Regions from separate parts of the Ornithinimicrobium carbonis genome, predicted to be linked through region 1. Evidence: predicted binding sites of a transcription regulator. Region 1 holds the regulator's gene; the other holds the start of a gene.
The links. Region 1 encodes LexA, which represses DNA repair genes until DNA is damaged. Its sites were predicted from a motif close to TCGAACANNTGTTCGA; they were not measured.

Region 1 (11,778 bases):
CCGGGCCACCGGCGACCGACAGTTCCTCGTCTCCCAGGGTGTGGACCTCCTCGTGGAGACCGCCCGCCTGTGGGCCGACCTGGGCTTCTGGCAGGTCAACGGGGACAAGTCCTTCCACCTGCACGCGGTGACCGGGCCGGACGAGTACAACACCGTGGTCAACGACAACTTCTTCACCAACGCGATGGCGCGCCACAACCTGTGCGCGGCGGTGGAGGTGGTGCGCGACCTGGAGCGCAACGACCCCGACGAGCTGCGCCGGGCGAGTGCCCGGCTGGGCCTGCAGGAGGTCGAGGTGGTCGAGTGGGCCCGCGTCGCCGAGCAGATGCACATCCCCTTCGACGAGGACTTCGGCATCCACCCGCAGGACAGCCAGTTCCTCGACCGCGAGGTCTGGGACCTGGAGGGCACCCCCGCCGACCACGCCCCTCTGCTCCTGCACTACCACCCCCTGGTCATCTACCGCTTCCAGGTGCTCAAGCAGGCCGACGTCGTGCTGGCCCTCTACCTGCTGGGCGACCGCTTCAGCCAGGAGGAGAAGCGGGCCGACTTCGACTACTACGACCCGATCACGACCGGGGACTCCTCGCTGTCGGCCGTCGTGCAGTCGATCATCGCCGCGGAGGTGGGCTACCACGAGCTGGCGCTGCGGTACTTCTACGACGCGCTCTTCGTCGACCTCGCCGACCGGCACCGCAACGCCGCCGACGGCGTCCACGTGGCCTCCACCGGCGGGGTGTGGAGCACCCTCGTCGGCGGGTTCGGCGGCATGCGCGACCACCGGGGCCGGCTCACCTTCGACCCCCGCCTCCCCCAGGAGTGGACCGGCCTGACCTTCCGTATGCGGTGGCACGGCTCGCGCCTGCGGGTGCGGCTCACCCAGGACGCGCTGACCCTCTCCGTCGAGGTCGGCGATCCGGTGGAGGTCGAGGTGCGCGGCGAGACCGTGCGGGTCGGGACCGCCCCGGTGGAGGTGCCGGTGGACGGCCAGGGACCACGGATCGAGGGTGGGCCTGCCCCGCACCAGGGTGGTGAGTCACCCAGCCGACGCGCTCCCGAGCCGGACACCGGCCAGGAGCCCGGGCCGACCACCGACCAGGGTCTGGAGCACTCCCCCGGCGTGGTGCCGCACAGCTGGTCCCACGAGCTCGACGACCCGACCGGGCCGATCCCGGTGCGTCGTCCGGACACGCGCTGACCCGGTGATCCGGGCCCGGTTCCCCTGCGCCGGAGGGTGGTCGGAGCGCCGTCCTGCGGGGGGTCCGAGCGCCCAGGCCGCGGCGTTCTGATTGGGCCGCCCGGTCCCGGTGTGGTCCGATAGAGGGTATGAGCGACCCGACATCGATGCCCTTCCAGGACGACGAGCGCCCGCAGGACAGGGAGTCGCTCTACGAGGGCGAGCGGCCGGCCGCCACCGACCAGGACCCCCTGGACCACGACCCGACGGCGCCCGCGTCGGACGAGGCCGGGCCCGGGGCGGGCCTGCTGCCCCCCGCCGAGACGCAGACCGACCTGCTGGCCGCACGGGTGGAGGGGCCCGACGACCACGAGGGGATGACGGCCCTGTGGCGCGAGACGATGGGCCTGGAGCACTGGTGGTTCATCGCCGTGGGCGAGGAGGGGCAGGAGTCGCCCGCCGCGGCCCAGATCGCCGGCCAGATGATGCTGCTGACCTTCACCAACGCCGAGCGGGCCCGGCACTTCGCGGTGCAGAACGGGATGATCGACGCCGATGAGGACCTGCGGGCGATCGCCCTGCCGCCGCCCGAGGTCGTCCAGTCCGACGACGCCTACGTCCAGGCGGGGATCGCGGGCCTGATGTTCGACCCGCACCTCACCGGCTACTTCATGCCCTCCGAGCAGCTCTCGGTCGTCTGGAACGCCATCCGCTCCAGCTCCTGACCAGCGCGGTCCTGCGCAACGGCCGGGCGGGCTCACGTCGGCAGCCCCAGCTCACGTCGGCAGCCTCAGCTCACGCCGACGGCCTCAGCGGCCGGGGATCACCAGCTCCTGGCCTGCGGCCACGCTGGTGGTGCTCAACCGGTTGGCCCGCTGGATGTCCACGATCGCCTGGCTCAGCGGGACCTCCGGCAGCTGCTCGGCCGCGATCTGGCTCAGGGTCATCCCCGGCTCGACGGTCACGGCCGAGCTCGCGCCCGCCGGGCCGATGGCGTTCAGCAGCGAGGCGAAGGCCAGGACCAGCACCAGGGCGGCCGTGGCGGTCAGCGTCAGGCGACCACGACGGGTCAGCCGCAGGGGGCTCGTGGCCGGGCGCCGCTCGTCGGCGCAGACCAGGCGCAGGTGGCCACCCGGGCGGGCGACCGTCCACGGTGCGACCGTCCCGGACAGGGGGTGCAGCTCGGCGGTGGCAGTGCTCATGGTGGTCCTCCTCGGGATCATCCTGCGACATGCGTTCGATAGGACGTCTGTCCTATTGATAGCACGCGCGTACGACTTTGTCGACACGCCGGTCGAACACATGTTTGCCCCGGGGCCGCTCGATCCGTACGCTGTGTGCATGTCAGGTACTCAAACACCGACCACTGACACACCCTCTGACCTGGCCTGACGGCCAGGCCCTGGCAGCCAGAGGGAGACGGGGACGGAAGGACGCATGGCCACGATCCACGAGATGCCCGACCGGGACGGCGGGGCGCAGCTGACCAACCGGCAGCGACGCGTCCTCGACGTGATCCGGGACTCCGTCGACGCCCGGGGCTACCCCCCGAGCCTGCGCGAGATCGGTGAGGCGGTCGGCCTGACCTCGCCCAGCTCCGTCGCCCACCAGCTGAAGATGCTCGAGCGCAAGGGTTTCCTGCGGCGCGACCCGCACCGCCCGCGCGCGATCGAGGTCGTCGTCCCCGGGAGCGAGAGCGGCTACCGCCGCACCCCTTCCGACGGTTCTGCCGACGCTCGCGGCCCGGTGGCGTCCGACGCCGGCGAGCGCCCCCTCGCCGGTACCTACGACGAGACCGGCATCGGTGACTCCCGTCCCGAGGCGTCCTACGTCCCGGTCGTGGGCCGGATCGCGGCCGGTGGTCCGATCCTGGCCGAGGAGGCCGTCGAGGACGTCTTCCCCCTGCCCCGCCAGATCGTGGGCGACGGAGAGCTGTTCCTGCTCAAGGTGGTCGGGGACTCGATGATCGACGCCGCGATCTGTGACGGGGACTGGGTGGTCGTGCGCCGTCAGCCGACGGCGGTCAACGGCGACATCGTCGCCGCGATGCTGGACAACGAGGCCACGGTCAAGACCTTCAAGCGGGGCAAGGACAAGGTCTGGCTCATGCCCCACAACCCGGCCTACGAGCCGATCGACGGCGACCACGCCGTCGTCCTGGGCAAGGTCACGGCGGTGCTGCGCCGCGTGTGACCCTCGGCGGGACACCTCCATCCACCGTGCCGCTGCCACTGCACGGGTCCCACCGCCACCCACGACGCCGCCCCCTCGACCGGGGCGGCGTCGTGCTGTCCGGGTCCTGTCGAGCTGCGCCGGGTCCCTGCCTCAGGTCGCGGGGGTCTCCCCCACCTCCGGCGCGTAGTAGTCGAACAGGTCCTGCTCGTCGTTCTCGCTGAGGTGGCCGCTGATGTCGATGTCCGGAGCGTCCTTGATCATGGCGCTGGGATAGGGGACACGGATCTGGCCGTCGACCAGCTCGGCCGTCGACAGGGGCACGAAGATCTTCCGGCCGCCGAACCACCCGGTGCGCACGGTGATCCAGGCCGCCTCCCCCGTGCCGTTGTCGACGTAGACCTGGCCGAGGGAGCCCACCTTCTCGCCGTCCTGGTCCACGACCTCGGCGTCGTACAGCGCCTCGAGCTGCTCCTGCGAGATGGTCACGTCAGCCTCCTCCGACCCGCCGTACCCGCCGGCGCGGATGCGCGACGGGTGCCCAGCACCATACCCAGCACCTGCTCCGCGGAGCCGCAGGCGGCCCCGGGACCCGCACCCTCAGGACCGCGGCGGCCTGCCCTCGTGGCGCCGCAGCCTCCCTGGCCGTCCGGGGCCGCTCGTGGGACCGCCGCGAGGCCCCTCGGGGCGGTCCTGCCCGCTGGGGTAGGCGACGTTCTCCGACGCACCGGTCACCGCCTGCTCCGGGGAGAGCTCGGCACCGTCGGCGTGGTCCTCCTCGACCGGCTCCTCGCCGACGGACCGCCCCGACCCGGTCCCCGCGAGGCCGACCGGCCGGGGTCCGTCCGGACCTGCGGTGGACGCCTCGGGCGCGACGGTGCCGTCGCCCAGCACGAGGCCGTAGTGACGGAACAACCGGTCCTGCTCCACCTCGTCCAGGTGGGCGTCGGCGTCGACCGTCGGCGCGTCCTTGATCTCCTGGCGGGTGTGCGCGACGCGGACCGTGTCGCCCTCGACCTGGGCACCGACGAGCGGGACGAGACTCTCCCGCGCACCGAACCACCCGGTGCGCACCGAGACCCACGCCGGCGCGCCGGTCTCGTCGTCCAGGTAGACCTGCCCGACGTCGCCGAGCCGGTCGCCGTCGACGGTCATCACGTCGGCGTCGTAGAGCATGGCGATCGTCTCCTGGCTGCTGTCCATCGCGCCTCCTCGTCCCGGGCCGGCAGGGATCCGGCCCTGAGGCGATATCACCAGGGTTCGGGCCCGTCCGCATCCCGAGGGAGGTCGAGTCCCTCGACGACGTCGTCCAGCAGCCGCGGCAGGACGTCCTGCAGCAGGCTGTCCACCTGCACCGTCGTCTCCGCCCAGCCACGGGTCTCGCCGCGGGTGACGACCGCCACCGGGATGCCCTCGCGGGCGGCGCGGCGCACGAACCGGTAGCCGCTCATGACGCGCAGCGAGGACCCGAGCACGAGGAGGGTGCCCGCCCCGGCGACCATCTCGTACGCCCGGTCGACGAGCTCCCGCTCCACCGAACCGCCGAAGAAGACGACGTCGGGCTTGAGGGCGTCGCCCCCGCAGACCAGGCAGCGGGGCGGCCGGAACCGCGAGACCAGCTCCTCGGACACGACGATGTCACCGTCGGGGCGGACCTCGGCGCCGTCGTGGACGAGCGCGCCGAAGCCGGGGTTGGCCTGGGCCAGCCAGGTGTGCACCTGGTCGCGCTCGTACGGCTCGTCGCAGTCGAGGCAGACCACCCGGGCCAGGCTGCCGTGCAGCTCGAGGACGGACCGGGCACCGGCCTCCTGGTGCAGGCCGTCGACGTTCTGGGTGATGACCCCGGTGACGACGCCCACCTGCTCCAGGGCGGCCACGGCCCGGTGGGCGACGTTGGGACGGGCCGCGGCGAAGCGTTCCCAACCGCTGAACGCCCGCGCCCAGTAGCGACGCCGCGCCTCCGCGGACCCGGTGAACTCCGCGTGCTGCATCGGCTGGACCCGCCGCCGCCCGTCCGGCCCCCGGTAGTCGGGGATGCCCGAGGCCGTGGACATGCCGGCGCCCGTCAGGACCACGACGTCGCCGTCGGCCACCAGGTCGCGCAGCACCGCGTAGCGCTCCTCGTCCACCGGGGTCCGCGGCGGCAGGGTGAGCGCGGTGTCGACAGGGCCGGGGATCAGCGGGGCGCGACCCTCGGAACCGGGAAGCGGCCGGCCGAGGGCGCGCACCCTGGCCCCGTTCTCCATACCTCCATCATCACCGACGCGAGAGGTATGCCGTGCACGCCGTCCCTCGCGCCCGGCGGCGTCGCCGCGGGCGCGCCCATGGCGGGCCCGCGGCGGGCCCGCGGACGCGCCGATGGCGGGCCCGCGGGCCCGCCATCGGCGGTGGAGACTGCTGACGTCCGGACGACGGTGCTCGGACGGTCGGCGTTCAGACGATCATCACCGGGGAGGTGGCCTCCTCGGCCACCGCCGCCGCGGTGGGACCCCGGGCGAGGACGATGAGCTCGGCCTTCGCGTCGTGGGTGAGGACCTCGGCGACCGGGTGCCCGTACCGGCCGGCCCGGACCACCAGGAGCGGGCGCTCGTCGCGCTCCGCCCGCAGCCGGGCGGCCGTGACGACCCTCTCGGCCTCCTGCTCCGTCCCGCTGGCCACCGCCACGACGGGTGCCTGCGGGTCCACCGTGGTGGGTTCCCACCCGGTCGGCACGAGCACCAGGGTGCCGGTGCCGTCGTGGACGAGCCTGCGGGCCGTCGATCCGAGCCGCATCCCCCGGAAACCTCCGGACCCGCGGCGCCCGACGACCGTCGTCGCCCCGGCATCCGGTCCGACGGCGTCGACCGCCCGGCCGATGGTTCCGGCGGGGCAGGGACCCTCGTCCGCGGGAGCCTCCAGGACCAGCTCGGGACGAGCCTGCGGGTCCGACCGGCGGGCGCCGTCCCGGGCCCGTTCGAGCAGTGCCCGTCCGACGGCCCGGCCGGCCCCGCTGTCGTGGACCAGGACGAGCCGGGTCCCCTCCGCGGAGGCCTCCGCGGTCGCCCAGGCGACCGCGGAGGCGGCGGAGGCCGACCCGTCCACGCCCACCAGCACCGGACCCAGGGCCCGGACCGTGGCGCTCACGACCCGACCGCCGATCTCAGCGCAGGAAGCGCGAGGGAGAGACCCGGGCCCACCACTCGCCCAGACCCAGGAAGGACCAGGACGCCGGGACCGTGGCGATCACGACCATGACCAGCACACCGCTCAGGTGGTCATCCAGCACCGGGTTGTTCACCATCGGCAACGCCGCCAGGTACATGAACAGGTACATGAACGCACCCGCCACCGCACCCACCCGGGCACCAGCACCCAGCATCAACGTCACACCGATACCCAGCAGACCCGCCATGAACAGCACGTCCCACACCACACCACCGGCCATCGCGTTGAACACCCCCGCGAACGGACCCTCCACCCCCGAGAGGTACCCCGTCGTCGGCGACCCACCGTTGACCACCGCCCGCTCCGCCGGCGTGGCAAAACCCAGCCCGAACAGCTTGTCCAGGAACGCCCACAAGAACGTGAACCCGAACGCGATCCGCAGCACACCCAACGCATACCCACCCGCCGTGGGCAGGTAGTGCTTCTCACCCACCAGACCATCCAGGTGGGGGTCGACCCTGATCTCGCTACGAGCAGTCATGACAGCCAGCTCCTTCTCTCATCGTGTTCCGCTTGGCTGACACCACCCTCCCAAGAACACGACCCCCCGTAGTAGAGGCACAGGTCCACACCCGGACAGGACCAAGGTCCCCACCCCCACCACCCACACGGACCCCACCCCACCCGCCACACGGTCCCCACTCCCACCGCCGACACGGACCCAACCCCCACCCGCCACACGGCCCCCACCCCTACCAGCCACCCACCCCGCGGAGAGGGTCGACGGGGACGCGCCGGGGACGCGGAGGACGACGCTCGGTAGGATCGGGACATGCTGGACGCTGCAGGGCTGCGGGTCATGAGGGCCATCGCGCAGGAGGGGACCTTCACCGCCGCCGCGCACGCGCTCGGATACTCCCAGCCCGCCGTCTCCCAGATGGTGCGCCGGCTGGAGGAGCGCACCGGCACCGTCCTGGTCGAGCGCAGCGGACGCGTCGTGCGGCTGACCGAGGCCGGGCAGGTGCTCGCCCGGCACGCCGCCCAGATCCTGGAGGCCCTCGAGCGGGCGGAGGCCGACGTCGCCGCCATCGCCGGCCTGCAGAGCGGGGTCGTGCGCCTCATGGCCTTCCCCTCCTCCTCGGCGACCCTCGTCCCGCGGGCGCTGGCGCTGCTGCGGCGCGAGCACCCGCACATCACCGTGAAGTTCACCGAGGCCGAGCCGCCCGAGTCGCTGGCCGCCATCCGCTCCGGGGACGTCGACCTGGCGGTCGCGTTCTCCTACGAGGGCACCGACCCCGGGCGCGGGGTGGACGACCTCGCCGGGCTGGAGGTCATCGACGTCCTCACCGACCCGGTCATGCTCGTGCTGCCCAAGGACCACCGCCTCGCCGGGCAGGAGGAGGTCGAGCTCGCCGACCTGGCGGCCGAGACGTGGATCGCCGGCTGCCCCCGCTGTCGTGGCCACCTGCTGGCCCTGTCCCACCAGGCGGGGTTCCAGCCCGACGTGACCTTCGAGACCGAGGACTACGTCGCCGTCCTGGGGCTCGTGGCCGCCGGCCTGGGGGTGGCCCTCGCGCCCCAGCTGATCCTGCACTCGGTGTCCCACCCCGACGTGGTCGTCCGACCCGTCTCACCACCCTCGCGCCGGGTCGTGCAGATCGTCACCACCCCCGACCTCAAGCGGGTCCCCTCGGTCGCCGCCCTGCTCAGCGCGCTGTGCACCAGCGCCCGCGCGCTCCAGGTGGAGCAGCCCGTCCTCTGACCGGTGGCACCGGCCCCCGCTCAGCCGTCGCGGCGGTGGACCTGGAGCCGGCCGTCCTCGCGGCTGACGGCCAGGTCGCCGTCGGTGTCGGTGCGCAGCACTACCATGCCGGCGTCGTCCAGGAGGTCGAGCGCGCTGGGAGCCGGGTGGCCGAAGGTGTTCTCCGCCCCCACCCCGAGCACCGCGACCTCGGCCCGGGTGGCCCTGACGAGCCGTTCGTCCTGCGCGGAGGAGCCGTGGTGGGCCACCTTGAGCACGTCGAAGTCCCGGCCCGCGAGCAGGTCCCGCAGCGGCCTCGCACCCTCCGGCTCGAGGTCGCCGGTCAGGAGCACGCGCAGGCCGTCGACCGAGACGTCGAGCACCAGGCTGCCGTTGTTGGCCGCCGACCCGCCCACGACCGGTCTGGGCCCGGGGCCGACGACCTCCAGCTCCACCTCGCCGACCCGGAGGCGCTGTCCGGCGGCCCCGTCCTCGTACCGGACGCCGGCGGCAGCGAGCCCGGCCAGTGTGGCCGACGCCACCCCGGGCGGTTGCCGCACCGGGCTGACATAGGCGGCGCCGACGGGAACCGTGTCCACGACGCCCGGGACCCCGCCCACGTGGTCGGCGTGGAAGTGGCTCAGGACGAGCAGCTCCACCCGGTCCACGTCGGCGTCGCGCAGGCAGCGCCGCACGAGGTCCGGGTCGGGGCCGGTGTCGACCAGGACCGCCGTGCCGGGCCCGGAGCGCAGCAGGAAGGCATCCCCCTGGCCCACGTCGCACCCCAGGAGGAGCCAGCCCGGTGGTGGCCACGTGCTCCAGCCCGGGACCGGCCACAGCGCCGCGCCCACGGCCGTCAGCAGGGCCCACCCCCACCACGGCCGGCGCCGCAGCTGGTCCCGCCACCACGGTCCGGTGACCAGGGCGAGCACCGTGAGCAGGGTCAGGAGCCACGCACCGGTGGGGCCGTCGACCCAGTCGAGGGTGCCGTAGGGCACGTCGGCCCCCGTCCGGGCGATCCGGCCGATGGTCCAGGCAGGCAGGGCGGCCGTCCAGGCGACGACGGTGCCGAGGGCCACCGAGACCGGTGACGCGACGGCCGCCAGGACGCCCAGGACGGTGGTCGGTGCGACCAGCGGTGCCGCGAGGAGGTTGGCCAGCACCGCGACGACCGGGATGCTGCCCTGCAGGAGCACGATGACCGGGGCACAGGCCACCTGCGCGGCCAGCGGGACCGCCACCGCGTCCCCGAGCAGGCGCATCCTGGCCGGCAGCGGCGCGGCGAGGGCGTCTCCCCACGGCCGGGACCACAGGACCAGACCGAGCGTGGCCAGGGTGGACAGCGCGAAGCCGTACGACCGGGCCAGCCAGGGGTCCACGCACAGCAGCAGGACCACGGCGGCCCCGAGCGCGGGCAGGCTGACGCGGCGCCGCCCCGAGGACAGCGCCAGCAGGCCGACGCTGCCCATCACCCCGGCCCGCAGGACCGACGGTTCCGGCCGGCAGAGGAGCACGAACGCGACGAGCGCGAGCAAGACCAGGGGGGTGCGCCAGCGGCGGGGCACGCCGGTCCGTGCCACGAGGACGGCGACCGCCCCGCAGACCAGCGCCACGTTGGATCCCGAGACGGCGCTGAGGTGGGTCATACCGGTGGCGCGCATGTCGTCGGTGAGGTCCGGCGGGGTCATCGAGGTGTCACCGATCACCAGCCCGGGGACCAGACCGCGGGCGTCTGCCGGCAGGGGCTGTACCGACCGTCGGAAGCGCTCCCGCACGTGCTCGACCGCGTCCAGCATCCTCCCCGGCCCCTCCGCCACGGTGGGGCCTCCCCGCGGTGCGAGCACGGCCACCGGCCGCTCACCGGGCTCGGCGGGTCCCAGCCGGCCAGCGGCCCGCACGGTGCTTCGCCAGGTCAGGTCCTCCCAGCCGCTGCCCGGGCGGGCCAGGACCAGCACGGGCGCGCCCACCTGGGCGGAGGAGCCCCGACCGGTCACCTCGTGGAGCCGCAGGTGGAGCACGACGAGCGGTTCGCGCTCGTCGGCCCGGTCCACGACCCGCGGCTCGGTGGTCACCGTGGCCGTCACCCGGACCACGGCGCGCTCCTCGGCCCACCCGGTCACCGGTCCGGCCCGGTCGCGGAGCAGGTGGCCAGCAGTGGCCAGGCAGACCAGCGACACCGCAGCGAGGGTCAGGGCCGTCGCCGGCGCCCACGACGGCGACGCCGCAGGTCGGGAGCCGACCCCCGACCGGTCCCGGCGCGGGGAGCCGCCGCGCGACCGGTCCCGGCGCCCCACGAGGGCCAGGGCGCCCAGCGCTCCTGTGGCTCCAACCGCCACGAGCACCCAGACCGGCCGTGGCAGCAGTCCGAAGAGCACCGCCCAGGCGACCAGGGCCGGAACCAGCAGACGTCCGTCGAGGACGCGTCCCTCCCGCGCGATCCCCGCGTCCTGGGTGGCTCCGCCGACCGACGCGGCACCGGCAGCCCCGACCGGCCCGACGGCCCCGACCGGCCCGACGGCCCCGACCGGCCCGGCAGCCCCGACCGGCCCGGCAGCCCCGTCGACCGCCGGAGGATCCGGGGAGATCACCCGCCCACGGTGACGTGCGGCTGCAGCTGCTCGAAGGTGCGCTCGCCGATGCCGCTGACCTCCAGCAGCTCCTCGGGCACGGTGAAGGCGCCGTGCTCGTCCCGCCAGGCCAGGATCCGTCCGGCGGTCACCGGACCCACCCCGGGCAGCTCCTCCAGCTCGGCCTGGGTGGCCCGGTTGAGGTCGACCACGAGGACGGGCTCGCCGACCGTGGTGGCCCCTCCACCACCCGCGCCACCACCACCACCGGCCGCGGACACCGGCCTCGGAGCCACGAGCCCGGCAGGTGGTTCCTCCCCGGGGCGCCCGACCCACACCTGCTCCCCGTCGGCCAGCTGCCGTGCCAGGTTGAGCGCCGAGGGGTCCGCCTCGGCGGTCAGGCCGCCGGCCGCCTCGACGGCGTCGACCACGCGCGCCCCCTGCGGCAGGGTGACCACGCCCGGCTCCCCCACCTGACCCGTGACGTGCACGACGACGTGCACCAGTCGCTCCTCCTCCCCTCTTTCCCCCTCGGACCCGGCGGCCGTGGGGCCGGCTCCGTGGTCGGTCCCCTCCTCGGCCGTCCCCGCACCGGCGCTCGCCGGACCGGGCGTCCCGTCCGTCCCGGTGCCGGGCTCCCCGTCGTCGGTCCCGGACGTCGCCCGAAGGTCCTCGACCTGGTTCTGCGGCACCGGGTCCGAGCGCTGGGTCGTCCACGCCCACCGCCCCGCGAGCACCAGCGCCGCCACCACGACGAGCACCAGCATCCCGCGGACGGCCGCCGGACCGACACCCAGCTCCAGCGACCGGAGCGCCGTCGGGACGGTCAGCAGCGGCACCCGGCCCGGTCGGTGTCGCCCGTTCTCCACCCCGTCGGGGGGCTCGGACGTCCCCGGCCCGCCGCCGAGGAGCTCGTCCAGCGGGTCCGCCGTCCCGCTCCCGTGCCTGGAGCTGCTCATGCCATGGACGGTAGGGAC
Region 2 (11,778 bases), 2.4 Mb from region 1:
TCCATCTCCATCTGCTCGAACTCACGGGTGCGGAAGATGAAGTTGCCCGGGGTGATCTCGTTGCGGAAGCTCTTGCCGGTCTGGGCGATGCCGAACGGTGGCTTCTTGCGCGAGGCCCCCATGACGTTGGCGAAGTTGACGAAGATGCCCTGCGCGGTCTCGGGGCGCAGGTAGTGCAGGCCGGACTCGTCCTCGACCGGGCCGAGGTGGGTCTTGAGCATCATGTTGAACTCGCGCGGCTCGGTCCAGGCCTTGTTGCCGCAGCTGGGGCAGGTGATCTCCGACAGGGGCACCTCGTCGGGGTCGATCTCCTCGCCCGGCCGTGCCTTCCTGTTCTTCTTCTCCGCGACCGCCTCCTGCATGTGGTCCACCCGGAACCGCTTGTGGCAGGACTGGCACTCGGTCAGCGGGTCGGAGAACTCGCCCACGTGCCCGGAGGCCACCCACGTCTGCCGGGGCAGGATGATCGAGGAGTCCAGGCCGACCACGTCCTCGCGCGTCTGCACCATGGCGCGCCACCACTGGCGCTTGATGTTCTCCTTCAGCGCCACCCCGAGCGGTCCGTAGTCCCAGGCCGACCTGGTCCCGCCGTAGATCTCCCCGCACGGGAACACGAAGCCACGGCGCTTGGCGAGGGAGACGACGAGATCGACGGTGGAGGTCTGCGACATGGGCGCCAGTGTACGGTCCTGCCCCGGCCCGGCCGGACCCTCCACGGGACTTAGGCTGGTGGGGTGTCCGACGCGTCCCGCCCGTCCCAGCCCCGTCCCGAGCACCCCTCCGCAGCCCCTCGGGAGGAGCCGGGCCCGGGCCGCCTCCGGTATGCCGTGGAGCAGCGCTCCCTGCCCGCCCTGACCCGCCTGGCGCGGCTGCCGGTGTGGCTGCCCTTCCTCGTCCTGCTCGCCACCATGCTCCTCGGCGGCTTCCTCGGCGGCGTGGTGGGCTGGGTGCTCGTCGGGCTCGCGCTCGCCTTCATCCTGTGGCTGCTCTACCTCTCCTGGCCGCGCCTGACCACCGTGGAGCGGCTCATGCGGGGCACCGTCCTGCTGCTCTTCGCGGTCGTCACCGTGACCCAGCTGGTCCCCCGCGCCTGACCGACCCGCCGGTCCCCGCACGAGACCCTGAATTGACAATCATTCTCATTCTCGGTCATTCTCGGTGGCATGACCCTGCGAGCGCGGACCGCCGCGACCCTGCTGCCCCTGGCCGTGCTGCTGGCCGCCTGCGGCCCCGCCGGCGGACCGGCGGACGGACCCGCGGACGCCCCGGCGACGGACGGCGCGCCCGACGCCGCGGAGGTGACCGACGGCGGCACCCCCCTGCAGGTCGTCGCGGCCTTCTACCCCCTGGAGCACCTCGTCCGCACGGTCGGCGGCGAGCACGTCGAGGTGTCCACGCTCACCGCCCCCGGCATCGACCCCCACGACGTGGAGCTCACGCCGCGGCAGGTGGCCGGCCTGGGCGAGGCCGACCTCGTCGTCTACCAGGACGGCATGCAGGCGGCGGTGGACGCCGCAGTGCAGCAGCAGGCTCCCGACCACAGCCTCGACGTGGTGCCGGCCGCGGACCTGATCCTGCTCGACGAGAGCGAGCAGGAGCACGCCGAGCACGCGGGTGAGCCGGTCGACGACACCGACCACGGGGAGGACGAGGGGCAGGCCGAGCACGCGGACGGCGACACCGACGACAGCCACGACCACGGCACGGAGGACCCTCACTTCTGGCTCGACCCGCAGCGCTACGACGACGTCGCGCAGGCGGTGGTCGCCGAGCTCGCCAGGCTCGACCCGGCCCACGCCGACGACTACGCAGTCAACGGTCAGGCCTTCTCGGACGTCATGAGCGACCTCGACGCCCGGCTGGCCGAGGGCCTGGCCACCTGCGAGAGCAGGGACGTGGTGACCACCCACGAGGCGTTCGGCTACCTGGGCGCGCGCTACGACCTGCACGTCGTGGGGATCACCGGCGTGAGCCCGGAGTCCGAGCCCTCCCCCGCCCGGCTGGCCGAGGTGACCGAGCTGGTCCGCGAGCTGGGGGTCGGGGCGGTCTACACCGAGCCCCTCCTGCCCGAGGCGATCGCCCGCACCGTCGCGCAGGAGACCGGCACCCGGGTGCTCGTGCTCGATCCCGCGGACGGGATCGGGGAGGGGTCCGTGGGAGAGGACTACGAGAGCATCATGCTGGCCAACCTGGAGACGCTGCGCGAGGGGCAGGGCTGCTCGTGAGCACCGTCCTGGCGCTGCACCGGGCCACCTTCGGCTACGACGGCCGCCCCGTGGTCTCCGATGTCGACCTGACGGTGGGGTCCGGCGAGGTGCTGGCCTTCCTGGGGCCCAACGGGGCGGGCAAGAGCACCCTCGTCAAGGGTCTGCTGGGCCTGGCCGACCACCTCTCCGGTGAAGTCACCGTGCTCGGCTCCCCCCTGGACCGGCTCCGCGAGCGCACCCGGATCGGGTACGTGCCCCAGCGTCATACCCTCACCGGCGGGGTGCGCGCCACGGTCACCGAGGTGGTCTCCACCGGCCTGCTGGCGGGCCGGCCGTGGTGGCGCCCGGCCACCCGGGCGGACCGGATCGCGGTCCAGGAGGCGCTGGAGACCGTGGGGCTGGCCGACCGGGCCCGGTTCGAGGTGGAGACCCTCTCCGGGGGCCAGCAGCGCCGCGTGCTCATCGCCCGGGCCCTGGTCGCGGGGCCGGAGGTGCTCGTCATGGACGAGCCCACGGCCGGGGTCGACGTCGCCAGCCAGGCGGTCCTCGCCGGGGTCCTGCAGCGCCTCGGCGAGGCTGGCACGACCATGCTCGTGGTCACCCACGAGCTGAGCGCGCTGCGCGGCGTCGTCGACCGCATCGTCGAGGTGGACGCCGGGCGGCTCACCTTCGACGGCGACCCGTCGGGGTATGCCGAGCACCAGTCCGGCCTCGCGCGCACCGCGGGCAGGGGGTGGGTGGCGTGAGCGCGATGCTGGAGCTGGAGTTCATGCGCAACGCCCTGCTGGCGGCCCTGCTCGTGGGCCTGGCCGCCCCCCTGGTGGGCATCTTCCTCGTCCAGCGCCGGCTCTCCCTCGTCGGCGACGGGATCGGGCACGTGGCCCTGGCCGGCGTCGCCGTGGGCGTGGCCACCCAGCAGAGCCCGGTGTGGGCGGCGATGGTGGCGGCCGTCGCGGCGGGGGTGGCCATCGAGCTGGTGCGCGCCCGGGGGCGGGCCTCCGGCGACGTCGCCCTGGCGATCATGTTCTACGGCGGCATCGCCGCGGGCGTGGTCATCATCAACCGCGCCGAGGGCGCCCAGACCGGCAGCCTCACCGGCTACCTGTTCGGGGCGATCACCACGACCACCCGCTCCGACCTCGCGGTCTTCGCGGTCCTCTCCGCCGTGATCGTGGGCGTGACGCTGGTCCTGCGGCTGCGCTTCTTCGCGGTGGCCGGCGACGAGGAGTACGCCCGCGCCAGCGGCCTGCCCGTGCTCGGGCTCAACATCCTGCTGGCGGTGCTGACCGCCGTGACCGTCGTCGTGGCGATGCGCGTCGTCGGGCTGCTGCTCATCAGCGCTCTCATGGTCGTGCCGAACGCGGCGGCCCAGCAGGTGGCCGGCAGCTTCCGCGCCGCCGGGGCCTGGGCCGTGGGACTGGGCATCACCGCCTCCGTGGGCGGGGTGGTCACCTCCTACCACGCGGACACCGCGGCCGGGGGCACGATCGTCCTGCTGGCCATCGGGCTCTTCGTGCTGACCACGCTCGCCGGTGCCGCCCGTCGCCAGCTCGCCGCCCGTCGTCACCGGCACGCCGAGCGCCACCTGCACGAGCACGGGCCGGGGTGCGGGCACGAGGCCGTCCTGCACGGCGACCACGTCGACTACCTCCACGACGGTCACCGGCACGCCGCCCACGAGGGGCACTACGACGAGCACGCGGGCGACCACGGCCAGGAACGGGGCCGGGACCACGGCCGCCCCGGGGGACCCGGCATCGAGGAGCACGAGGTGGTCCGGTGAGCACGACCTCCAGGCGCAGGCCCACCCGTCAGCAGGCGGCGGTGGTCGAGCAGCTCGGTGCGGGCGAGGACTTCACCAGCGCCCAGGACCTGCACGCCCGGCTGCGCGACTCCGGCGAACGGGTCGGGCTGGCCACCGTCTACCGCACCCTCACGGCGCTGGCCGCCAGCGGCGAGGTGGACATGATCCGCACCGACGACGGCGAGGCCGTCTACCGGCGGTGCTCGACGGGCCACCACCACCACCTGGTCTGCCGGGAGTGCGGCCGGACCGTGGAGATCGAGGGGCCCGCCGTGGAGCTGTGGACCGACGCCGTGGCCGCCGAGCACGGCTTCTCCGACGTGGAGCACACGCTGGAGGTGTTCGGCACCTGCGGCAGCTGCGCCGGCACCTGACCGCGGTCGCCCGGCGCAGGGGTCAGCTCGAGGCCCGGTCGACCGCTCCCCCGTAGCGGCGGTCGCGGGCGGCATACTCCTCGATCGCGCGCCACAGGTCCCGCCGGTCGTAGTCGGGCCAGAGCACGTCCTGGAAGACCATCTCGGCGTAGGCGCTCTGCCAGAGCAGGAAGTTGGACGTGCGCTGCTCCCCCGAGCTGCGCAGGAACAGGTCCACGTCGGGCACCTCGGGGTGGTAGAGGTAGCGCCCGACCGTGCGCTCGTCGATCCCCCGGGGCGAGAGCTTCCCCGCCCGCACGTCCTCGCCGATCCGGCGGACGGCGTCGGCGATCTCGGCCCGCCCCCCGTAGTTGACGCAGAAGTTCAGCGTGATGACGTCGTTGTCCCGGGTGCGGCGCTCGGCGTCCTGCAGCTCGTTGACGACCGACCTCCACAGCCGCGGGGTGCGGCCCGACCACACCACCCGCACGCCCCAGGAGTCCAGCTGGTCGCGCCGCCGGTGGATGACGTCGCGGTTGAACCCCATGAGGAAGCGCACCTCGTCGGGGCTGCGCCGCCAGTTCTCGGTGGAGAAGGCGTAGGCGCTGATGCACCCGACCCCGATCTCGATGCCGCCGGCGATGACGTCCAGCAGCGACGCCTCCCCCGCCTCGTGACCCTCGGTGCGCCGCAGCCCCCGCTGGTTGGCCCAGCGGCCGTTGCCGTCCATGACGATGGCCACGTGGCGCGGCACCAGCTCGCGCGGCACGTCCGGGGGACGCGCCCCGGTGGGGTGGGGGTCGGGCGGGACGGGCCCGTGCGGGCGGGTGACCACGGTCAGCGGATCCTCTCGAGGTGGCGCAGGGAGCGCACGCCCCGCTCCAGGTGCCACTGCAGGTAGGCGGCCACGAGGCCGCTGGCCTCGGCGCGGTGCCGGCTCTGGCTGTGCGCGGCGACCTGCCAGTCGCCGGTGAGCAGGGCCCCCAGCAGCTCCAGGGTCTCCGGCGCCGGTGCGGTGGACCCTGGCGGTCGGCAGACGGGGCACACCGCCCCGCCGGAGGGGACGTGGAAGGCGCGGTGCGGGCCGCTCATGCCGCAGCGGGCGCAGTCGACGAAGCTGGCCCGCCAGCCGCCGATGGCCAGGGCTCGGACCAGGTAGGAGTCCAGCACCATCCGCGGCTCGTGCTCCCCCGCGGCGAGTGCGGACAGCCCGCCGGCGAGCAGACGGAAGTGCTGGGTGGCCACCTGCCCCTCCTCGGTCAGCTGCTCGCACGTCTCGAGCATCACGTGGGCGGCCGTCCACGCCGGGTAGTCCCGGGCGATCGCCTCCCCGTAGGCGGCCAGGCCGTCAGCCTGGGTCACGGTGTCGAGGGTGCGCCCCTCGTAGCACTGCACGTCCACGACCATCCCCGGCTCCAGCCGGGCCCCGAACCTGCTCCTGGTGCGCCGCACCCCCTTGGCCACCGCCCGCACCTTGCCCCTGCCCCGGGTCAGCAGGATGACGATGCGGTCGGCCTCCCCGAGCTTGTAGGTCCGCAGGACGACCGCGGCCTCTCGGTAGGTGGGCATGGCCCCATCATCCCCCACGCGGGCCGCTCGTGGAGGGAGGCCGCGACGCGCGGCGCCCCCTCCGCTGTTGCGTGATGATCGAACATTTGTTCTACTCAGACCATGATGCTCCAGGGCTCCCTGCTCGACCAGGTCGACGAGGTCGGACTGCGCCCCCTCGCGGGGGCGGTGCACCGGACCACCCTCGACGCGACCGCCTGGGTCGACCTGCGGCCGGGCTGGGTGACCGGCTCGGACGAGCTGTTCACCCGGCTGACCCTGGGCGGGTCCGCCGGGGTCGAGTGGCGCGGCGAGCGGCGCCAGATGTGGGAGCGCGAGGTGCAGACACCCCGGCTGCTCCGGTTCTACCGCGAGGGCGAGCCGCTGCCCGACCCGGTCCTCACCGGCGCCCGGGAGGAGCTCGGGTCCCACTATCGGCAGGAGCTGGGCGAACCCTTCGTCACGGCCGGGATGTGCCTCTACCGCGACGGTCGCGACAGCGTGGCGTGGCACGGCGACCGCCACGGTCGCAGCTCGGCCGCGGACACGATGGTGGCGATCGTCAGCCTGGGCGCCCCACGGGCGCTGCTGCTGCGTCCCCGGGGCGGTGGACCGAGCACCCGGTTCGTCCTGGGGCACGGCGACCTGCTCGTCATGGGCGGCGCCTGCCAGCGCACCTGGGACCACTGCGTCCCCAAGACCACCCAGCCCGTCGGCCCGAGGATCAGCGTGCAGTTCCGGCCGCGAGGGGTCCGCTGAGCCGCACGGTGGGTGTCGGCAGGGAGGCCTGCACCAGCGCCCGGACCGCGGCTCCGTCGGCGCAGGCCAGGGCCTGGTCGGCCAGCTCGACGAACTGGGCGGCGCTGCCCGTGCGCAGCCGCTGCTTGACGAGGGGGACCGCGGCAGCGGAGGCGCTGAGCTCGTGCACCCCGAGCCCGACGAGCAGGCCGGCCAGGTCCGGGTCGCCGGCCATCGCACCGCACAGGCCCACCCGCACCCCGTCCGGGGCGCCGTCGGCCACCGTCCGCACGAGCGAGAGCACGGCCGGGTCCAGGGCGTCCGACCACGCGGCCAGGCGGGGGTTCCCGCGCTCCGTGGCCAACGTGTACTGCACGAGGTCGTTGCTGCCGATCGAGACCAGGTCCAGCCCCTGCGCCAACCGGGCGATGCCGAGCGCGGCGGCCGGCACCTCGACCATGATGCCCACCTGCAGTCCGGGGGGCGGTGCCTCCAGACCCGCCCGCGCGGCGGCGCGGCCCAGCTGCTCCTGGGCCCAGCGCACGTCCTGGATGGTCGTGACCATGGGGAAGAGCACCGCCACCGGGTGGTCCACCGCCACGGTGCAGATCGCCTGCAGCTGGTCGAGCAGGAGCGAGGGGTCCTCGGCGAAGGCGCGCAGCCCCCGCACACCGAGGAAGGGGTTCTGCTCGGGGGCGACGGGGTGGAACGGCAGCGGCTTGTCCCCGCCGACGTCCCACGTGCGGATCGTCACCGGGTGGGGGTGGTAGACGCGGGCCATGGCGGCGTAGACCTCGACCTGCTGGGCCACCGACGGCGCCTGCCGCCACTGGGCGAAGACGGCCTCGGTCCGGACCAGCCCGGACCCCTCGGCCCCCAGGGCGGCTCCCAGGCGGGCCACCGCGAGGGAGGAGACGTTGGCCTTGACGCGCACCCGGACCCCGTCGGTCGTCACGGCGGGCGAGAGCGCGTGCCGCAGCGCCCGCTCCCGTTCTCGCCGCCGGTCGTCGACCATCCGCTCGAACGCCTGGCGCAGCGCGGGCTCGGGGTCGACGACCAGGTCGCCGCTGCGCGCGTCGAAGGCCACCACGGTGCCGTCGGGCACGTCGGCCCGGTCACCCACCCCCGTGAGGACCGGAACCCCCCTCGCGGTGGCGATGAGCACCCCGTGCCCGGTCGTTCCTCCCCGGCGCGTGAGGACCCCCTGCACCCGGGAGGCGTCCAGGGAGATCGCGAGGGCGGGGTCGAGCTCGTCGACGACCAGGATCCCGTGCGCGGTGCTGCCCGGCTCGTCCGCGCCCAGCAGCAGGCGGACCACCCGGTCCCCGACGCTGTGCACGTCCTGGCCCCGCTCGCGCTGGTAGGGGTCGGCGAGGTCGGCGAAGGCCCCGGCGGCCCTCTCGATCGAGGCCGCCCAGGCGGCCGCCGCCGGCTCGCCCGCCTCGATCCGGGCGTGGGCGGCACCGGTGATCCGGGGATCCCGCAGCAGCGTCGCGTGCGCCTCGAAGACCTCGGCCTCGCCCTGACCCAGGTGCCGCCGGGCGCGGTCCGCGAGCTCGGCGAGGCGCTCCAGCACCCCGGCGACCGCCTCGTGGAGCCGCTGGTGCTCCTCCGCCACGGTCCCCGCGTGGTCCTCGACGGACTCCAGGACGGGGTGCAGGCGCAGCGAGGGGCCGACCGCGGCCTCCAGCCCCGACCCGGCCACCCCCGGCTCGGAGGAGACGGCCGGCACCGGGACCTCGACGTCCGAGAGCGGCTCGGCGGGCCCGGGCTCGTCCCCGAACCCGCGCAGCGCCAGCTCCTCCAGCTCGGCGAGCACCTCCTGCGCCGACGGTCCGTCGGCCTCGGCCAGCAGCACGTGCCCCTGCTGGGCGTCCAGGGTGGCCACCGCAGACAGGGACAGCGCGTCCACCGGCCCCCGGCCGACCGTCAGGTTGCGCAGACGGACGGTGGTCGTCGGAGCGTGGCGGGCGGCGCAGGAGACCAGCCGGGCGGCCGGGCGGGCGTGCAGCCCGTGCTCGGCGGTCACGGCCAGCTCGACGGACGCCGTGGGTGCCGTCCTGGCCGGCGCCGAGGGCGTGCCGTCACCCCCGGCCGCGGACCCGCCGTCCCCCTCCGGGGACGCCACCCCGGGGGGCCCGGCGGGTGCTGCCGCTCCTGCGACCACCCCGGGTGCCCCCGCGCCGAGGTGCTGGCTCTTGGCCCGCAGGCCGGCCGCGGCCTCCCGGGCGCAGGCCTCGAGCCCGCCGCCGCCCGCGGCCGTCACCACCGCCGCGAGCAGGCCCTCCACGAGCGGGGCGTCGCTGAGCCGGACCCGCCCGGCCACGGCCGGGTCGAGCAGTTCCAGGGCCATCTCGGCCGAGAGGACGGCGCTGCCCAGGTCCAGCAGGACCAGCACCCCTGCGCCGTCGCTGGCCGCGTCCGACCGCGCGAGCGCCCGGGCCACGTCCGCGGCGTCCGACCCCAGCCGCCCGTCGTCCAGGCCGGCCGCGACCTCGACGTGGGGCCGACCCGGGCCGTGGAGCATCTGCGTCGCCAGCTCGACCGCGGCCTCCGCGAGGGTGCGGCTGTGGGAGACGACGACCAGGGAGATCAACGGGCGTCCGCGCCCAGCGCCCGCGCGGCCGAGCGCAGAAGGATCGCGGCGCTCGCGGCACCGGGGTCGAGGTGTCCGGCGCTGCGCTCACCCAGGTAGGAGGCCCGCCCCTTGCGGGCGACCAGCGGCAGCGTCGCGTCCCGCCCCTCCTCGCCCGCGGCCGCGGCCGCCTCCAGGCAGACGGGGAGGGCCCCCCCGTCGCCCGCTGCGGCGGTGAACGCCGCCACGGCCGGTGCGAACGCGTCATACATCGTCTTGTCCCCGGCCTCGGCCTTGCCGCGGGCCACGATCCCCTCCACCCCGGCCCGCAGACCCTGACCCACCTCGAAGACGCCGGCGTCGGCGGTCGCCGACAGCGGTCCGGCCATCCGCAGGAAGAAGGTGCCGTACAGCGGGCCCGAGGCTCCCCCCACGGTGCCGACGAGGGTCATCCCGACCTTCTTCAGGTATGCGTCGATGCCTCCGAACTCCTCGTGCTCGGCCAGCTCGGCGCACCGGCCGAACCCCCGCGCCATGTTCGTCCCGTGGTCGCCGTCACCGATGGCGCGGTCGAGCTCGGTGAGGTGGTCCGCCTGCTCGATCAGGTCGGCGGCGGCCTCCGCGATCCACCGCTGGAAGGACTTCAGGTCTGCCATCTCGTTCCTCTCAGGATCCCCATCGCAGCCCGGGGGTCGCCACGGGGGCGTCCCACAGGGCCACGACGTCGTCGTCGGCGCGCAGGAGGGTGACCGTGCAGCCGGCCGTCTCCAGCGACGTGATGTAGTTGCCCACCAACGACCGGGCCACGGTGACACCGGCCCGGTCCAGCAGGGCGTGGACCTCGTGGTGCATGAGGTACAGCTCCATGAGCGGGGTCCCGCCCAGCCCGTTGACCAGGACCAGCACGCTCTCCCCGGACCGCAGGCCCAGGTCGCCCAGCACCGGTCCGACGAGGGCTGCGGCCACCTCCCGGGCCGACGTCGCGGGCACCCGGGCGCGTCCGGGCTCGCCGTGGATCCCCACGCCCAGCTCCATCTCCCCCTCGGACAGGACGAAGGTGGGGGCGCCCCCCGCCGGGACGGTCGGCGAGTCCAGCGCCACGCCCATCGACCCCCCGCCGGCCGTGAGCCGGCGCGCCAGCGCCGTGCACTCGCCCAGGGACCGGCCCTCCTCCGCGGCGGCACCGACGAGCTTCTCCAGCAGCACGGTCAGGCCCGTCCCGCGACGCCCGGCGGTCCAGGTGCTGTCCTGGACCGCGACGTCGTCGGCCACGAGGACGACCTCGACCTCGGGTCCCCCGTCCAGCCCGGCGAGCTCCACGGCCATGTCGACGTTGAGCACGTCCCCGGTGTAGTTCTTGACGACCAGCAGCACCCCCGCGCCGCCGTCGGCGGCGCGGACGGCCGCGAGCCACTGGTCGGGGACGGGTGAGGTGAACACCTCCCCGCAGCAGGCGGCGTCGAGCATCCCCGCACCGACGTAGCCCGCGTGCAGCGGCTCGTGCCCGGACCCCCCGCCGGCGACGACGCCCACCTTGCCCGGGACCGGCCCTCCGCGCCGGCTCACCACCCTGGCCCCGAGGTCCACCTCGATCAGGTCCGGATGGGCCAGGGCCATGCCGGTCAGCGCCTCGACCACCATGTCGGCGGGGTCGTTGAGGAGCTTCTTCATGGGGTCACTCTGCCACCTGCCGGACGGCGGCACACGCGCGACCGCACGACGGTCGCCTCAGAAGCCGAGCCGGTCCAGCTGCTTGGGGTCGCGCTGCCAGTCCTTGGCCACCTTCACGTGCAGGTCGAGGTAGACGCGGTGGCCGAGGAGCTCCTCGATGCCGCGCCGGGCGGTGGTACCGACCTCGCGCAGGCGCGAGCCTCCCCGCCCGATGATGATCGCCTTCTGGCTGGGGCGCTCCACGAAGACGTTGACCCGCACGTCGCTCATGGGGTCACCCTCGGGACGGTCGGGGCGCGGCACGATCTCGTCGACCTGGACGGCCAGGCTGTGCGGCAGCTCGTCGTGCACCCCCTCCAGGGCGGCCTCCCGGACGAGCTCGGCGATCATCACGACCGTCGACTCGTCGCTCACCTGGTCGGAGGGGTAGAGGGGAGGGGACGGCGGCAGGTAGGAGGCCAGCAGGTCCGCGACCTGCTCGACCTGCTCCCCGCTGACCGCCGAGCACGGGATGATCGCGTCCCAGTCGCCCAGCCGGTCGATCGCCACCAGGTGCTCCGCCAGCCTGTCGCGGCCCACCGCGTCGGCCTTGGTGGCGATGGCCACGACCGGGACCCGGCGCACGCGGTGCAGCTCGAGAAGGTCCTTGGCGATGTAGGTGTCGCCCGGACCCACCCGCTGGTCGGAGGGCAGGCAGAAGCCGATGACGTCGACGGACAGCAGGGCCTCACGCACCAGGTTGTTCAGCCGCTGGCCCAGGAGCGAGCGGGGCCGGTGCAGCCCGGGGGTGTCGACCAGCACCAGCTGGGAGTCGGCGGTGGTGCGGATCCCGCGGATCGTGTGCCGGGTCGTCTGCGGCTTGGAGGAGGTGATGGCCACCTT

Region 2: a site for LexA is predicted at 6,012-6,027, ahead of ACWHYA_RS11060 (alpha-ketoglutarate-dependent dioxygenase AlkB). Genes of this name have one in related genera too.

What each region holds. Positions count from the first base shown of each region.
Region 1 covers NZ_OZ348993.1:27,639-39,416, forward strand. The annotation lists gene ACWHYA_RS00095 (glycoside hydrolase family 65 protein) at 1-1,198, shown strand, start outside; gene ACWHYA_RS00100 (hypothetical protein) at 1,327-1,902, shown strand; gene ACWHYA_RS00105 (LysM peptidoglycan-binding domain-containing protein) at 1,987-2,379, opposite strand; gene lexA (transcriptional repressor LexA) at 2,615-3,370, shown strand; gene ACWHYA_RS00115 (PRC-barrel domain-containing protein) at 3,503-3,838, opposite strand; gene ACWHYA_RS00120 (PRC-barrel domain-containing protein) at 3,950-4,552, opposite strand; gene ACWHYA_RS00125 (Sir2 family NAD-dependent protein deacetylase) at 4,600-5,595, opposite strand; gene ACWHYA_RS00130 (universal stress protein) at 5,783-6,472, opposite strand; gene ACWHYA_RS00135 (hypothetical protein) at 6,489-7,034, opposite strand; gene ACWHYA_RS00140 (LysR family transcriptional regulator) at 7,326-8,255, shown strand; gene ACWHYA_RS00145 (ComEC/Rec2 family competence protein) at 8,276-10,822, opposite strand; gene ACWHYA_RS00150 (helix-hairpin-helix domain-containing protein) at 10,819-11,760, opposite strand.
Region 2 covers NZ_OZ348993.1:2,413,572-2,425,349, reverse strand. The annotation lists gene ACWHYA_RS11100 (glycine--tRNA ligase) at 1-671, opposite strand, end outside; gene ACWHYA_RS11095 (DUF6703 family protein) at 735-1,094, shown strand; gene ACWHYA_RS11090 (metal ABC transporter substrate-binding protein) at 1,164-2,225, shown strand; gene ACWHYA_RS11085 (metal ABC transporter ATP-binding protein) at 2,222-2,953, shown strand; gene ACWHYA_RS11080 (metal ABC transporter permease) at 2,950-3,990, shown strand; gene ACWHYA_RS11075 (Fur family transcriptional regulator) at 3,987-4,385, shown strand; gene ACWHYA_RS11070 (isoprenyl transferase) at 4,408-5,199, opposite strand; gene recO (DNA repair protein RecO) at 5,202-5,933, opposite strand; gene ACWHYA_RS11060 (alpha-ketoglutarate-dependent dioxygenase AlkB) at 6,036-6,671, shown strand; gene ptsP (phosphoenolpyruvate--protein phosphotransferase) at 6,637-9,246, opposite strand; gene dhaL (dihydroxyacetone kinase subunit DhaL) at 9,243-9,881, opposite strand; gene dhaK (dihydroxyacetone kinase subunit DhaK) at 9,892-10,896, opposite strand; gene era (GTPase Era) at 10,954-11,778, opposite strand, start outside.